4 regions of the Desulfoluna sp. CYM3A genome follow, and region 4 is predicted to be linked to each of the others. Evidence: riboswitches for the same ligand, from Rfam matches in the RefSeq annotation. Region 4 holds a riboswitch; each other region holds the start of a gene.

Region 1 (4,169 bases), 1.5 Mb from region 4:
ACTTAACCACATCCTGGCTGCTCAGGTATGAGACGCTGAGATCCGAAGAGAACCCATCCAGATCGGTCAGGGCGATGCCTGCGGAAATGTCGAGATCCGATGTATACTTGAGGTCTTTGTCGGTCTCTGCATCCTCGTATTTGAAAAGATGTGTCAGCGTGGCGTAGGGCCTGAGTTCCCAGCCCCCGAAGATGTCGGAGAATGTGTAGGAAAATTCGCCTTCAACGCCACTGATGGTTGCTTCATCCAGGTTTTTGTAGGTAGTAAATCCATGCTGTTTGTCCGTCACGATTTTATCATCATATTCGGTGGTAAAAACGGTGAGGCCTGTTTTTAAGCTACCACGGGTAATATCCACTCCCGCTTCATAGGTTCGGCTTTTCTCCGGGTTCAAATCCGGGTTGCCGACATAATGAGTCCCGTAAGACGTAAAATCAGCGGCCAGCTGTTCTGCAGAGGGCATGCGAAAGGCGTCGGCAACGGATGCCCTGAGCTTGACCTGCTTGGAGAGGTTGTAGACAACGCCCAGGCTTGGGTTCAGGTCATCATCGGATTTATCGCTGCCTTGATCTCCGGAAATATCTACGGAGTAGTGATCATACCGAGCCCCACCGATGAGAATTAATTTCTGGTCAAGAAGTTTAACCTTTCCCAGGGCAAATCCGGCTGTGTTGTCAAATGCTGTGTTATTCGGTGCACTGGGCTCGTTGGTCACATCATAATCCACCCAATCCACGCCGGTGGTAAGCCCGAATCGCTGACCATCGTATGAAACTTGGGCCTGAGCGCCCTTGCTGTCTGTTTCATGCACACTGGGAATGCCGTCATCCCACCCCGAGGCATTGCTATCTGAAGGGTCATTCCACGTGTCTTTGTCCGTTCCGCCGAAGTATCGAAGCATCCATGCCAGTGACGATGTGCTGTTTTTCCCGTCATAAGTAACGTCGTAGGAGCTGTTTTCCGAATCTTTTGTGTTGTCCAGGTCGTTGGCGTCGATACTGCCGGGGTTGCCGATGTCGTCGCCATCAAAGAGCGTATACGTCAATCCGATGCGGTGTCCGGGAGAAAACTCATACCCTGTGTTCAGGCTGGCACGAAGGATTCCATCATTACCCGTGTTCAAGTATTCCTTGCCGCTGCCTGTTTCGTAATCGCCTTCTTCGGAATGGGATACAGACGCAGAGAAATCGATTTTGCCAGCGGTTCCCGACACGTCAGTTCCAAATTCGTTGTAGTCATAAGATCCGGTCTTTGCGTAAGCTGAAACGGTGGGCTTCCCGGTCCCTTTTTTGGTAATAACGTTTACAACGCCACCCATGGCCGCCGAACCGTACTGAACGGCTGCAGGCCCCTTGATAATTTCCACTCGTTCAACATTTTTTGTGATCAGTTTGGCCGCGTTGCCGGTCCCTGCACGGCGACCATCAATGAGGATAAGCACATTACCCATCAGGTCGTTTCCATGGGTGTCTGTGCTGAACCCACGGATCTTCACAGTCGTCAGAGCTCCGGGATACTCGCGTATTTGAACGCCGCCCTTTTCCACAAGCAGCTCTCCCAAGTTTCTTGCCGAGGAGTTCTCGATTGTTTCCGAGTCAATCACCGTCACAGCCGCCGCCACTTCCGTAATGCTCTCTTTGGCTCGCGACGCGGTCACCACATATTCATCCAGGGCAGCGTCGGTTGCCCAGGCCGGGGAGCTGGCCGCCACCCAGGCGGCGACAGCACCGATCATCAGACTTTTTCTCATTACTTTTCCTTCCACAAGCATCAGACTTCGTTTTGCACCGGAGGCGGCGATCCTCCATGCAGAACGACCACCTGAACCACTGCTGTTTCGAGTTGCGGGGGGCTTCCATTCAAGGGGGCTGGGTATAAGGAGAGAAGAGAGACACCTCGGGCGTTTCGCCCAAACAAAAAAAGCCCCATGCAGCCTACAATAAAAAGGGGGCATGGGGCCGTTTTTCCCATGTCGTCTGATCAGGTCTCCAGTTCCTACCGCGAGAACGAAACCCCTCACCTGATTGTACTTTACAAAAAGCATAAGCAGGTGAATTCACCCTGGCAGGTCTTCTGACTTCCGGATCGTCCGAACCCTCGCGCCTTCCCGCTCAGATCATGAGCAGTGGCGTATATACGAAGTTCGTCCCCGGTTACAGCGGCGGGCCCGTCCCCGATTCTCACGGGGTTCCCTTTTAAGCAGCATCTCTTTTGTTAAAAAAGAAGCGTGCACCAGAGATCAATTTGTATGTTTATCTACACAAGATATTCGACGTGTGTCAAACACTTTCTTATCTTTTTTGTCACCCCCTCTGTGCGTGAACAAGGGGCGCCGTTTTTTCCTTTTGCTCATGCCTGCAGTTAAGAGTGTAACGGTTTTATGTTACAGTAAAAATAAAAATGCATAACAATAAAAAAACAGATCCTGCGGCTTGACTCACCACGTCAATAGAAAGGCCTCACACCGTTTCCGCTTCAAGGACCATGTCCATAGCCTCTTCCAGGTGCCGGACAAAGAGCCGCACAATCTCCGGCATGTACCCGATACCCCGCTCGATGAAGGTGGCTTCAATGCCTTCTGTTGCAAAGAGGTTTTTCCAGGAGTCTTCATCGTCGCCAGCCAGGTCTTCCAGGTAATGCACCCCGGCCACCAGCATCAGCGGAACGATCTTCACCCGTATAAAACTGTCTGCTTTAACAGTATTTACGATATCCGCAGCCTCGGGAAAGCCCTCCACCACCCCCGTAAAGGCACTGGGGCCGTAGGTGCTTTTCAGCATCGCGTCCAGGCCGGGTGATCGGTGCCGTGGCCGATAAACAGGGTGGCTTCGTGTTGGAGGCGGTTTGCGGTTGCATGGTTTCCAGGAAATATCCGGGTTATGCATTGGCTTTGGTCATGCCCCATGCAAACAACCCGATAAAGCCCAGGAGAAAAATTGCCGCATACCACATCACCCCGGATGAGGAGAGTTTTGTGGTCTCTTCCCTGGTCTCGATTTTTTCCATCTTGTACCCCTGGACCTTTCGGTCGCCGCTGCCGGTTTCTGTCACCTCAAGGGTTTCGGCTTCTGACGGAGTTGCAGGATCGGATACCTGAGAGGCGTCGGCTTTTTCAACGGGCGCATTTGCATGGGGCTTTGCGGCCGCCAGGACCTTGTCGTGGACCGCTTTTTGTTTGGCTCGCTGATTTTCAAGGGTCGTTCCCACGGCCTCTTCCATGGCCAGGGTGAATTTTTCCACCATCTCCGGGGAGAGCATGCCGGGCATGGAGATAAGGGTCACCACCATCTGATTCAATAAGGGGTTGTTGCAGGTGTGGTCGCAGCAGGCCACGCCCTTTTCAATGACGCCCACGGCGTATTCTTTGGCCAGGTTCTTCGTCACGGATTCGTCCGGGGCCCAGTACCCTTTCCTCACGGACTCAAGCATGCGGGCCGTAAGGGATTGATAGGCCCAGGGGTTGGCCTTGTTGAAAAACGTTTTCAGGTCCAGGCCCAGGCTGTCATTCACATAGACGTCGTAGGTCTGCTGCCAGGAGGTCTCTTTGACGGCATGGGGAACCGTTACCTGCCAGCCCCACATATACTCCACAAAATGGGCCATCTCACGTGCCCCGGCGTAATCCTCTTTTTTCATGGCCGCAATCCATTTGGGATTGATGTAGCGACTCCTGAGCTCCCGGCCGATGGTTTTGTCGATGCCCTCCACGGTGACGGCGTCCGGGCGATCCTGGCGGGTCATCACAACGTCGGGGCGGGTGCCCGTCTCTTTTTCCACGGCAAGGGAGAGGCCACCCAGGTACTGAAAGACATCGTCGTTGTCCATGGTGCCGTACAGGGCAGACGAGCTGCTGTGGACCGTTGCAGAAACGTTTTTAAGGTTCTTCGTCAAGAACCCCAGCCTCCTCGCCCCAGAGGTCCTGGCCGAAAGCAAACCCCATGCGTCGCTTCCACACATCGGCGATCTCCTGATCGGACTCCCAGAATCCGCTCATGCCCGTCATTTCCGACACACCGTTACCGTAGCTCCCGGGTTTGCCCGTAAAAATGCGGACCCGGGAAAGGGTCTCGGCCCGTTCAGGGGAAATGCCCTGCTCTTCCAGCGCACTTCGGGTCCGTGCGCTATGCTTTGCCAGGAAATTCTCCACATCGTTGGCTGCGATGGCCTGC
Region 2 (4,169 bases), 480 kb from region 4:
CCGAATAGTGAAAAAGGCTCAGCAGATAACCACTGGCGGCATACGCCACGCCCCCCACCAGAAAAAGCGACAGAAACCCAAGGCCCGGCGGCACGGGTCCATGGCCGCTCTTAGTTGAAACGTCACCACCATCCCCCGCCATGCCCCTTTCCTCACATCGGGACGCGCCCCCCAGACCAGTGCCGAGCAGCACCATGATCTTGTAGATGATGCCCATGACGACATCTATTGCCGACCAAAAAGGCACACAGGAAAGGTGCCCATGTCGTATCTTCCTCAGCGTATCCACCGTGTATCCCCTCATCCAATAAATAACCGACGGTTCTTGCTCACCACTACGGCGATAATCAGTTGTTACGGAACATCCGGGCTTAACGCCTTTGCAAGTTGTTGACAAATGCCCTTCAACACCCGGATGACGAGGACCATGGGGCACTCGGCTCGCCCGAAGGGTGAGAAAATCGAGCAGGAAACCGTGAATTACATTTTATACCTTTGAAATATCTAATCTTTCGTTACAACAACGACTTGGAATAACTCTCTATTATTAGAGATGGTCCGTTTTCTCATGAAATACCCGGGCTAAATTTCAATGGGACTATTCCACAGTTCTGTGCTTAATTGAGAGGGTCCCTCTCAACCAGCAGCGTTAGCTGAAAATAAAACATGCTGCTATGTGATTTGGTAACAAGAAGGGTCCATCATTTTTGGGAATAACGAGTCTTACAGAGGAGTAATCATGGATTTTACTGCCGCAGCCTCAACGCATACCAAATTCAACTGGAGGGTCCGTTCCCTGGCTTCCGATTTCATACTCGAGGATACTTGGGAGTTTCCATATGAATTCAGCGCAAAGGACGGGGTCGATTTACATTTGTTCCAGAAATCCGCCATTGAGCCCATGATGAAGGACATTTACGATGTCTCCTTAGCGGGAATGCTCTTCAGGGTACGAAAGGTTGTAGGCGCGTTATTTCGTATCGATAACAACTTGAACAATCACCCCATTCCGGGCTGCAGAGAAAAGAGCCTTCGGGATCGTTTGCAGGAGAGGGACCTTGAAAAAAACACTCCGCAGCGCGCGATGGACATCTCAACGCGCGACTATATGGACTTCAGGCCAGTGTATACCTTCGAGGACGAAACGCTCCATGAGCTCTCCAATTCCACCGAGCATGCGTTGATGCACTATGCCTGGTCTCCTTCGGGAGAAGGAAAGTGGAAGGTCCGCCTTGCAGTGTACATCAAGTACAGGAGCAGTTTCAGCGCGCTTTACATGAGATGTATCCGACCATTCCGCCACTACGTGGTCTACCCCCACATTTTCAGAAAGTGCATGGAACACTGGGAAGCACGATCCAATATGAAGGAGTCGCGTCTTGATGACCAGAAGGGTTAAAGCTTCGTTTTGCCCATCCTGATTGTATAAAACGTTGTCAGGTCGCGATGGTTATGGGGAAAGGGGTAACGACATGATCGTTGCTTACCCCGCCCTAAAAGGTATGCGAATCCGCCGCTTCGCATACGGCTTTCCGATGCCGAAAAAGACATAACCCACCTTGCTCCACCAGCTCCCTTCCATATCAACGACATCTCAGATAAGCCATTACCGGCCATGGCCTATGCAGGCGACCCTCAACACCACATGCCAATACAAACCTTCACCGAACCAGAACCTTTTCCGTTTGACATCCATAAACCCCTCATGTAATGACAATTCAATAAATCCAGAATAATTGTTGGCAAAGGATATGATGCCGATTGCCTTTTTTATGTGCAGTTCATGATCAGCCGATGGGATATCCCCTCTTCGACAATGTATTCTGGCAGACATACAGGGGCCCAAGCAGAAAAAAACACATTCCCTGGGAATGCCGTGATGAAGTAACCCGAACACCGTGGGCAACACGCTGGTGACTCACCACGCAGCCTGAGGGTTTCATTTGGTTTCTTCGATATTTGCTTCGGCCCTGACTTCAGGTACTGAATAAAATCAGTATAACAAGGAATCCTGTGAAAATCAGGAACGGGCCCGCCGCTGTAACCGGGGACGAACGCTGCACACAGCCACTGCCACACTGTGACGGGAAGGCGCAGCCAGTAGGATGATCCGGGAGTCAGAAGACTTACCTGAATGGAGATGTGTTATCACTTTATGGCACCAAAGTGATGACGTTGTTGTGGTATGAAAAACGGTAACCCACACAGGAGAGATCCTGTGTGGGTTTTTTATTGCCTGAGCACATACCGGAGGTATCGGCACCCGCCAGGCAATAAAGCACGTCACACGATGTTTTGATATCACTCCTTTGCCGCCATTCAGACACCATGCGGGCTACGTTTTAAACAAACCGTGTGTAAAGGGTGTGCTGTATGGACTCCGAATTAAGGCATCAACGTTCCGACGACATCGTTTCAGATCATATGGACCTTGAACTGAGGCGGCCCGAAAACGGTGAGCAGGGATGGACCAAAGAAATCCCCCTAAGGCCCGGGCTCTCCTTGATTCTTACCAAGGCAACCTATGCCGAAGGCGTGACCTCCCGTTTCGAAATGGAGCGGTCCCCACTGCTCTTTTGCTTTGTACTCTCAGGAAGCGGCCGATCCATAGTCAACCTGGGGAAACCCAAGCCGACAATCATCCAGGCAGAGACAGGCACATGCACCGTATCCTGTTTTCCAAATTCCCAAGGGTACAGCCAATTTCCCCCTGAAAAACCCGTTCACATGCTCCACATCCAGGTCGACCCGGTCGTGTTGGGCATGTTCTCCCGGGGGGATATGGAGCAAGCCCCCGCCGATCTCCGGGCTGTTATGGAGGGGTGCCCCAAGACCCACTACCACTATGCGGGCTCCATGCCCCCTGCCATGCAAACCGCCCTTCACCAGCTTCTCAATTGCCCGTATCAGGGCCTGATCAAACGAGTCTTCCTCGAAAGCAAGGCCCTTGAGTTGATATCGCTTCAACTTGAACAGGCTGCCATTGCCAGACACAGCATAAAAAAAACCGCTCCGCTTCGCCCTTCCGATATAGACCGTGTCCATGAGGCCATGGGCATTATCGTCGAGAATATGCAGACCCCGCCATCACTGCTGGAGCTTGCCAGTCGAGTCGGGCTGAATGATTTCAAGCTCAAGCACGGGTTCAGGCAGGTCTGTGGGCAAACGGCCTTCGGCTATTTACATGAGCATCGGATGGAGAGAGCCCGCCAGCTTCTGGAAGAGGGCAACATGAATATCAAGGAGATATCGTATCAGGTTGGCTATATGGACGCGGGGCGATTCTCCGATGCCTTTAAAACCAAATTCGGCATCAGGCCGAGCATTTACCGAAACAACACGTGCTTCAGCGCCATGCCTTAAGCCCCCTTCTTTCCCGGAAGCCTGAGCCCCCTTTGCTTTGGGCCCACGCACGGCTGAAGTAAAAATCAGGCAACAGCACACCGAGGAAGACTGCCTCCTTTAAAGCCGATTCCGTCCAAAAATCCATCCAGGTCATGCAAGAATCCGTTTCGGTCATACCACCCCCATTTCACCCCATGAACAGCGGCGCTATATTGCGGCAATACCATTACATGATGGCTTTATTTTTATCGTTTTTCACCCTTCAAAGGAGCCGGGTGCCCACCCTGATGATCCGTCATCAGCGCCTTGTGGCAACGAGGCTGCAAGGGCAACTCAGATGCGCTGAACTGCGGTTTGCCCCTTAAGTTCAGGCCCATCACTCGTAACAGATTCAGCTTTAAGGAACAGGTCATGAATAGAAACAGAGATCGATTTCCAAAGGGTTTTATGGCGTCGCTGCTCGTTGTACTGGTGGCTCTATCCCCATTATCAGCGTCTTTGGCGATGGCACAGGAGCAGAAAGCAGAACCGTCACCTTTTCGGCTTGAGCCCGTAACGGTTACGGCCCAAAAAGTGGAAGAGCATGTTCAGGATGTCCCCATGAGTCTGTCCGTCTTCACCGGCACCGACATTGAGGACTCCGGCAGCAAGGACATGAGTGATCTTGTTCGCTATGTCCCCAACCTGTTCATGAACGAATCCTCGGCGGAGAATCTATTGGTTTTAAGGGGTGTCTCCTCCTTTACAACCTCCATTTACTCTCCCACCGGGTTTTATGTGGACGGGGTCAATTTCCCGCTGCACTACATGTACAACACCGAACT
Region 3 (4,169 bases), 2.6 Mb from region 4:
ACGTTAAGCAATGAAGGACATTGAGCATCACCACCACGTCAAAGGAGCCGTCGGGCACGTCCTCGGGAATGGAATCGTGCCTCATGAATCGGCATCGTCCGTTCGTCCGCGCGTTGCCCAGGGCCACGGCTTTTTCTACGGCCCGTAACGAGATATCAACCCCTGTTACCCGAAGCCCCTCTTCGGCCATGAGGTAGGCAGTTGCCGACCTGAACATTCGAAGTCCAGCACCGATGTCGCCGGAAAGTCACTTAGAAACTGCTGGAGCATGTGCCAGAGCGGCTCGTAGACAGGGGACGGTTCGGTGCCTTTGTAATCGGTATCCCAGGGGCTGGGGGCTGTTGTTTCCATGATTCTTCCTTACTGTCTTTGCAGGGTAATTAGGTCTGGGCGCTCATGGGGCCAGGGGCTTTTCATCATGGGAAAACCACACGGCCACGTGGGGGTACATCCGATGAAACCCGCGAATCGCATTTGCCGATTCCCGAACGGCCTGCTGCCCTTCTTTCCCGCCATCGGAGTTCATGAACACCCCCTGGGTCATGCCCCAGGCCGAGAGTTCCGCATCCCCCACGACAAGGATGGGGAACGGTTCCGCATTGATCAGGTAGGCAAGATGGTCCGTTGTGTGGCCCGGTGTGGACAGCGCCCAGAAAGAGCCGTCCCCGAACAGGTCCACCGCATGATCAAACGGAGGAATCGCCGGAGCTGGATCGGTATCAATAAGAGAGATATCCCCCTTTCCTTTCAGGTGACTCCCCGTCATCAGGCGGTAGTGCGCCGAATTCTCCTTCTTTCCATAGCATATATTGCACCAGGGAGACAGGGCCGGTATCCCGGCGGTATGGTCCGGGTGCATGTGAGTCAAAAAGAGGTGGGTAGGATGGATATTGTTTTTTCGAAGCTGGGACTCTAAGTCCTCATCTTTTTGCTGGGTGTAGCGGGCCCTGTTGCCCTCGAGAAAATCGATGACAAAGGGCGACAAATTCCCAAAAGGGGGATTTTCGTAAAACGACCTGTCAAACCCGCTGTCGATGAGGATATCGCCCTTCTCCGGGTGATGAAAGTAAAACACCATCACCGCGTGGGAGACGGTCTTCGATGTGTCCACACCCGCCGGGATACTCTCCGCCTGGGTGTAAGGTGCCAGGGGGGAGGTAATCGTCCCTGTGTTCAATGCCCTGAATGCCATGGGCCTTGATGCCTGAAAAACCTCATCCCAGCTGTGATATCTTTTCCCCTATATTGCCTTGCCTGCGTTCATGGCTTCCTCCTGTGTGCCGTTTGGTTGTGTCTTGGTTTCCGGCCCTTTGCCTTGCAAAAGGGCTGTGCCCGCCTTATTTGGAAATCAAGTTCCGTGCCGAACATCACATCCCCCCCGTTTTGAGCAAGTTACGTCCGGCAGCCGCACACAAAGGATCGCATGCGGCGTCACACGGGGTCATATGTGGTCCTATGCCTGCAACGTGACGTATATGGCACCCAGAAAGCATGCTTTGGAAACTCAGGCATAGGAGACAACGTCGTAGTCAATCTGCTGTTCGTCAAACCACCGCTTGATGGCCGTAAACCCCCGGAAGCCACTTTTTAAAATCTCCAGAATGTTGCCGGGGCAGATGGCCTTGTCCGCATAGAGCCAGTACTCGTAATCCCAGTCCCCGAACATGCCGACTGCCGAAGGGCCTGTGTCGCAGCCCTGCACCACCAGCTTGTCTCCCTTGAAAAAAGCCTCGATGGTTGTGCTCTCGCCTTTTTCACCCACGTACCTGTAAACCGTTACCCTCTCATCCATAATCGATTCCTTAATTTCTTTTGCCTTATGGTTCGATGTCCCAGCCCGGGGGCACCCGACCTGAAACCATGCCGAACACCCACGCGCAAGAGTATCTACCGTTCCCCCGCTATTTCCCTATGAAACGGATCACGCCGCAAGAGACGTGGGGTGAAAGGCCCCATGGCTATTCATACCTTTAAAGTCAAAAGTTACGTCACAAGGTACCCAGGGCACAGGAAACCCGACATTAATTTCTTACCGAGAAGGTGCAACTTGTTGTTGACAAAAGCGGAAAATGAGTGATAGCAAACCTCATTCACACAGATGTCCTTAATCGGACTTAATAGGGAAGACGGTGTAAATCCGTCACGGTCCCGCCGCTGTAATCGGGGACGAAAAACGCAGGCACGACACCCCTGGTGCGTGTTCATGTCACTGGCTTTGCCGGGAAGGCGCGTTGAGTAGATCGATCCGGAAGTCAGAAGACCTGTCTGTGATGTGACATACCCATGTTTTTTGCGAGCGACGAAAAACGTGGGAGAGCCCCCTTAGGCGGGGCGACCCGGGGATCAAGTTTGAACGGGTGCAGTCCCTGGCTTTTGTATGGAAGCTGGGGATTTTTTGTATCCGGACCTGCCCATGAGCCACCGGGACCCTTGCCTGCCCCCCGGCATGCACGTTCCGCGGCCATGGATGCCCCTGCCCGGGTATCGTGTTAAAAAAATCCCTGTTGAAGCAATGGAAGCAATTCCACTTGAGATGCAGCAGGTGAGACAGTGAATTACGCAATACGAAGATGTGCAGTCCTGGCCCTGGCCCTTTGCGCCCTGGGCGGTTCAACCGCCTCGGCAGAAACCACGGAAACGCCCTCCATGGAAGGAATCGTCGTCACGGCCACGCGGGTGGCGGAGGACCGGATGGAGGTACCCGTCACCGTTTCTGTGGTCACCCGTGAACAGATCGACCGCATGGGGGCCACCACCCTCGAACAGGCCCTCAAAACCGTTCCCGGCCTCCAGATGGGGATCCAGGGCAACGCCTACCCCCACATTGAGGTCCGGGGCTCCCGGGACACCAAGGACCTGGCCGTTCTCATCAACGGCATCCCCTTCCGCCAGGTCAATGGCTCCGCCGACCTGACCATGATTCCTTTGAACATTGTGGAACGCATCGAGTTTGCCAAAGGCCCCTCCTCCTCCATCTGGGGCCGGGGCGCCGTGGCCGGAACCTTGAACATCATCACCGTCCCGCAGGATACCTCCAAAGCCTCCACCACCCTGGTGGCCCGGGGCGGAAGCTTTGACACCTACGGGGCAGACACCCGGGTGCTCAGGCCCACCGACAAAGGGTATGTGATGGTCAGCGGCGGCGGAACCACCAGCAACGGCTACCAGGACGGTGTCGGAAGAGATGCACAGAACGCCATGGTCACAAGTCACCATGAGTTCTCGGACACCTTTGCCGTGGACGTCCAGGCCCTCTTGTCCAATGTCAACGCGGACAGGGGCTCCACCATCCCCATTGTGGACGGAAAACCCATGGCAGGGGTCACCCGGGAAGAGAACCACGCCATCGACGGCGCGTGCTACGACGGAAGGTATCAGTCCGTCACCATCTCCCCCACCCTCTCCCTCTCCGAGAACGTGAAGATCACCAACGACCTGACCTTCACCCAATTCGACAGCTATGCCACCGGGGGCACCACGGTAACGGCAAGCCAGAGCAACAAGGGCTGGTGGGTCAGCGATTCCGAGCAGACCGCCTTTCACAACGACCTGCGCATGACCCTGGACCACACCGGCGAGACCGTGGACAACACTTTCCTTGTGGGCACCTATGTGGAGATCGCCTCCCAGGACAAGGACGCCCCCGGCTACTCCTGGAGCAGCATGCCCAAATACGGCCCCCCCAACTGGGACACCCCCTTGACCAACGTGGGCAACCCGGCCACGGGCAACCCTACCGGCACCACGGTCAAAAGCGAGTTTGAACAGACCGTCTACAGCGCCTACGCCCAGGACACCCTGGCCATCGGAGACGTCTCCCTCATGGCGGGCATCCGCTACGATCACTTCCACGAAGAGCTCACCACCTCCAATAAAGACGTGGAAGCCGACCAGAGCGACTCGGCCTTCAGCCCCCGTGTGGGCGCCACCTGGAACGCCTTCCGGGTGGGCTCGGTCCAGACGGCCTTCTTTGCCACCTATGCCGAGGGCTTTCGCACCCAGTTTCCCAAGCTCAGCACCAAAAACAACAAAACCCTTCCCCAGATCCTGGACCCGGAAGAGACCAAAAGCTACGAAGCAGGGGTCAAGTTCTCCTCGGGCAACACACTTTTTGCTCAGGTGAGCTGCTTCCGCACCGAGAAAAAAGGACCCCGCTCCTTCCGCACCTC
Region 4 (4,169 bases):
GCCGCCGAAGGCAAAGAGGGGAACGGACAAGAGGGTCTTGCCCATGCCGAAGAGAAGGGCTACGGCCGCGCCAAAGGCGGCACCGGAAGAGACGCCCAGGGTATAAGGGTCGGCCAGGGGATTCAGCAGAATGTTCTGGTAGACGGCCCCTGCCACGGCCAGCCCGGCCCCTGCGGCTGCCGCCGTGAGGATGCGGGGGAGCCTTACCTCCCAGACCATGACCCGGGCTGTTTCAGCCGCTGCCGTGGCCCCGTCCGTGCCGGTGATCCCGTTCCAGAGGGCCCCAAGGACGTCCTTAAAAGAAAACGCCACAAACCCCATGCGGGCCGAAAGCAGCACCGCGCAGAAAAGGAGCGCGCACAAGCACACCAACCCTGCCGAGCCTTTCATCAGGGCAAGGGAGGGTTTTGTTTTCCTCATGGACTCCGTGGCGATGGTCATAGGGGGCCTTTCGAATGACGTTTGGGTTCAGCGAAAACCTCCGGCGGCAAGGTGTGCCACCTTGAAAGCAGGTTGCGGATGCGTTTTGCCCCTCGTTCCTCGGGTCAAATCACATCCGCCTTTAAAGCAAAACTCACCCAAAAAGGGTTTTTAAAACCTGTTTGTTAAACTTTCATGTCGCGCCGTAGCCCTTGGGCGAAGGCGGATTAAAAGTTTAGCCTCCGGCAGGGTCGGAGGCAACCAAACCATAAAAAACTACTTGCCGGTGTGAACCGTTACCGCGTCCACGGCATGCTTTGCGTAGAGCTTGGCCCACTCGGGGTTCTCGCCCAGGCCTTTGAGTTCGCAGGTCACCTTGATACGCATCTTCTCCATAACGGTCTTCCATGCGTCGTCTTCGTCGCCGGCCATGTCGTTTCTGGCATGGTCACCGGCAACCACCATAAAGGGCTTCATGAAGACCTTCTTGGCCTTGATGTGCTTCAGGGCGGTGGTGACGTCATCGAGGCCGGGGTAGCCCTCCACGGTCCCCACCAGGGTGGTGACCTCAGGGTACATGGCATTCATGGTCTTCTGGAATTCAATGTACGCGCTGGTGGGGAACACCTCGTTGCCGTGGCCCATGTAGACCAGGACAGCGCCCATCTTTTTGGCCTTTTTCACATCCGCGGCCATGGTCTTGGCGGCGGTTTCAATGTCATTGCGGTACTCGGGGTGCAACCCGGCTTTGCCCAGGCGGATCGGTCGATGGTCATGTAGGAGAAGGGCTTCCACTTGGCACGGAGGGTGTCGATGCCTGCAATTGCGTCCACATAGGCCTTGAGATCAAGGTACTCTTCCCCGGCGTAGACGTGGGTGGTCTGTACCACCACGCGCTTTTTGCCCTCTTCCTGAAGGGCACCGAAGGTTGCCAGGGGGCCTTTGACGTCATACAGCCACGCAGGAACGTTGGGGTTGGCTTTTTTCCAGGCGGCGTCATCGGCGCGGTCGTGCCAGATGCCCCGGATGATGTTGGAGGTAAAGGCGTGCTTGATCTCCGCCTTGGGGAACTCTTTTCTCATCTCTTTGTCGATGGTGAGGATGGCCTGAAGGGCTTCGGGGTAGCTGGTGCCGAAGCTTGCAATAACCACGGCGTCCACCGCCTCTTTTTTGATGGCTGCCGTGGCGGGATTTACACCCAGAAAGGACAGCAGTGATACAATCAAAAGCAGAAGGGTCGTCTTTTTCATCGTTTTTAAATCTCCGTACGTAACAGGTGTATTTATTAAATATGATACCCAGGCATTCAACCGATGGACCAGATGGGAACGCTGCCTCCTTTTAAAGCAATACGCCCCTTTTCATACCCGGCCATACGGCACTGAATCGAGGTAAACCCCTTGGATATCATGCGCCACCATGCCCAATGGATGTCTCCTTCTCCGTCCAGGGGAGAGACCACGGCCACCTTGTCCACGTCAAAGGACAGATGGCCGCCCTTAAGCAGGTCATCCGGGGCAACGCCTTCGGGTAGCTGCCCCTGCACACAAAGAATCATGCCTTTTTTCATCATCGGCTCCTTTATAAACTGATCATTTACAAAGGACCGGAGCCCGGCTGACTCCTTGCACAGCCCCTCCGGTCCGACCATCTCCGAAAAAGGGCTGTTCCCTGTTTGCTTCGCCCTTTTCATCACGCGGTTCCCCTGTTCTCCGCAGGGGTGTTTTGTGATGCGGCATGCCGCACCCAAAGCATCACGTCTTCTTCACCCTGCTGCAGGTCTTCTGACTCCCGGGCCTTCCGAACGGCTCACCTTCCCGCCCTGATTGCCGCCGGCCTGAAAAGGAGGGCCAGCAGCGGGCAGTGGCTTATGGATAAGAGGCATATACCCCGATCCGTGCCTGGTACGGTTCCCGGTTACAGCGGCGGGACCGTTCCCGATTTTCACGGGATTCCCTTCCTGCGTGTATGCAAGACCCCTTGCGGGGACCCGGTCACGTACTCACACGAAAATCGGCCGCCGTGACGGGGACAGATTTTCGGGTCTTCCAAACAAGAAAATCCCCATGCCTGCAATCGTATGCAAGCATGGGGATTCCGTATTCAATCCTCAAAGTCGGGCGCACCCTTTACCACGGCAGTGCGCCACTTCTATATGATTCAATCCCCGTGTTCAGGCGGCTTTTGTTGTTTCAGGCCGCCTCTCTCACCACGGTGGAGATATGACGAAAACATCAGACAACGGGACATCATATAGCGCATGGCAGGTCTTCTGACTTCCGGATCATCCGTACCTTCGCGCCTTCCCCTCATTGTTCGACCCGATCACTTCGGACGCATCAAGAAAGTGGCGTTGTTGCGAAGGACGTCCCCGGTTACAGCGGCGGGCCCGTCTCCGATTCTCACGGAGTTCCCTATTAAGCATTAGCTGCACCAAGCATAGGATGTGATCCTAAGCCACACTTTTCCGGTTGTCAAGCCAATCTAAGGCCCGTGCCCCATCCCTGCCCGACGGCCTACCGCAAAATTCCGAACGATGGCACCGGACAGGGAACATGACGGAAAATTCCTTCACGGGCAGTGCTTATTCAGCAAGCCCGTCGGCACGTTTCGCTGCCCGTACGCCGGAGAACTTGAAGACGAAGAGACACAGAAGTACCACGGCGGTACCCACACCGATGACGGTGGAGGTTCCGATGGAGAGCCCGAAGCCGATCTTGGCCTGAAGGATAAAGGTGACCACCACAGAGGTCATAAAGGTCGCCGGCAGGCAGGCGATCCAGTAGTTCTTCATCTCCTTGGCAAGGAACACAGCGGCGGACCAGAGAACCAGAGTGGCCAGGGCCTGGTTGGAGAACCCGAAGTAGCGCCAGATGATCCCGAAGTTCTGGGTGGAGATGACAAAGCCCAGGGCAAACAGGGGCACGGCGATCATGAGCCGCTTGGCGGTCTGGGACTGGCTCACCTTAAAGGACTCAGCCAGGATCAGGCGGGTGCTTCGGAAAGCGGTGTCCCCGCTGGTGATGGGCAGAACGATAACCCCGATAACCGCCAGAAAGCCACCCACAGGCCCAAGAAGGACATTGGAAACCTCAGAGACAACGGCTGAAGGAGTCCCAGCAGCAATCACGGCGTTCAGGGCTTCCGGCAACCGGAAAGAGAGCCCCACGGTGGCCCAGATCAGGGCGATGATGCCTTCCAGGATCATGGCGCCGTAGAAGACAGCGCGGCCGTCCTTTTCGTTTTTGACGCACCGGGCCATCAAGGGAGACTGGGTGGAGTGGAAGCCGCTGATGGCACCGCAGGAAAGGGTAATGAAGCAGCAGGGGCCAGATGGGCTTGTTCGCAGGATGGCGTGCTGGCGGTCATCCAGGTTGGGCAGGATCTCATAGCCACCGAACATCAGGGCCACCACAGTGGCAACAGTGGTGATGAGCAGCAGGGCGCCCAGCAGGGGATAGATCTTTCCGATGACCTTGTCGATGGGAAGGATGGTGGCAAGAAAGTAGTAGCCGAAGATGGCAAAGATAAAAATCTGGGTGTTCACGCCGGTGAGCCCGGTGAGAAGCTTGGCCGGGGCCAGAACGAAAATAACGCCCACCAGCATGAGGAGCACCACGGAGAATACCCGCATGGCCTGTCGTGCGGGCATGCCGAGGAAGTCGCCCACCACCTCGGGGATGCTGCCCCCACGGTTCCGCATGGAGAGCATGCCGGAAAGCTGGACTGCCCCGTAAAAACAGAGCCAA

What was found. Region 4 has a riboswitch for cobalamin ahead of ACOYW1_RS03665 (hypothetical protein). Riboswitches for the same ligand answer to the same signal wherever they lie in the genome.
Region 1: linked by a shared signal. The riboswitch ahead of ACOYW1_RS11370 (TonB-dependent receptor plug domain-containing protein) and the one ahead of ACOYW1_RS03665 (hypothetical protein) in region 4 are both predicted to bind cobalamin.
Region 2: linked by a shared signal. The riboswitch ahead of ACOYW1_RS06225 (helix-turn-helix transcriptional regulator) and the one ahead of ACOYW1_RS03665 (hypothetical protein) in region 4 are both predicted to bind cobalamin.
Region 3: linked by a shared signal. The riboswitch ahead of ACOYW1_RS22695 (TonB-dependent receptor) and the one ahead of ACOYW1_RS03665 (hypothetical protein) in region 4 are both predicted to bind cobalamin.

What each region holds. Positions count from the first base shown of each region.
Region 1 is NZ_CP186556.1:2,197,317-2,201,485, reverse strand. It holds gene ACOYW1_RS11370 (TonB-dependent receptor plug domain-containing protein) at 1-1,750, opposite strand, end outside; cobalamin riboswitch at 2,047-2,252, opposite strand; gene ACOYW1_RS11365 (sirohydrochlorin cobaltochelatase) at 2,460-2,780, opposite strand; partial or broken gene ACOYW1_RS11360 (cobaltochelatase subunit CobN) at 2,878-4,169, opposite strand, start outside.
Region 2 is NZ_CP186556.1:1,171,286-1,175,454, reverse strand. It holds gene ACOYW1_RS06235 (hypothetical protein) at 1-436, opposite strand, end outside; gene ACOYW1_RS06230 (DUF2867 domain-containing protein) at 740-1,399, shown strand; cobalamin riboswitch at 1,962-2,148, shown strand; gene ACOYW1_RS06225 (helix-turn-helix transcriptional regulator) at 2,374-3,363, shown strand; gene ACOYW1_RS06220 (TonB-dependent receptor) at 3,757-4,169, shown strand, end outside.
Region 3 is NZ_CP186556.1:4,476,455-4,480,623, forward strand. It holds gene ACOYW1_RS22675 (class I SAM-dependent methyltransferase) at 1-217, opposite strand, end outside; gene ACOYW1_RS22680 (hypothetical protein) at 166-351, opposite strand; gene ACOYW1_RS22685 (MBL fold metallo-hydrolase) at 395-1,192, opposite strand; gene ACOYW1_RS22690 (hypothetical protein) at 1,505-1,792, opposite strand; cobalamin riboswitch at 2,080-2,283, shown strand; gene ACOYW1_RS22695 (TonB-dependent receptor) at 2,551-4,169, shown strand, end outside.
Region 4 is NZ_CP186556.1:690,567-694,735, reverse strand. It holds gene ACOYW1_RS03680 (FecCD family ABC transporter permease) at 1-441, opposite strand, end outside; gene ACOYW1_RS03675 (sirohydrochlorin cobaltochelatase) at 697-1,215, opposite strand; gene ACOYW1_RS03670 (sirohydrochlorin cobaltochelatase) at 1,101-1,670, opposite strand; gene ACOYW1_RS03665 (hypothetical protein) at 1,727-1,993, opposite strand; cobalamin riboswitch at 2,181-2,417, opposite strand; cobalamin riboswitch at 2,666-2,873, opposite strand; gene ACOYW1_RS03660 (carbon starvation CstA family protein) at 3,005-4,072, opposite strand; gene ACOYW1_RS03655 (carbon starvation CstA family protein) at 3,964-4,169, opposite strand, start outside.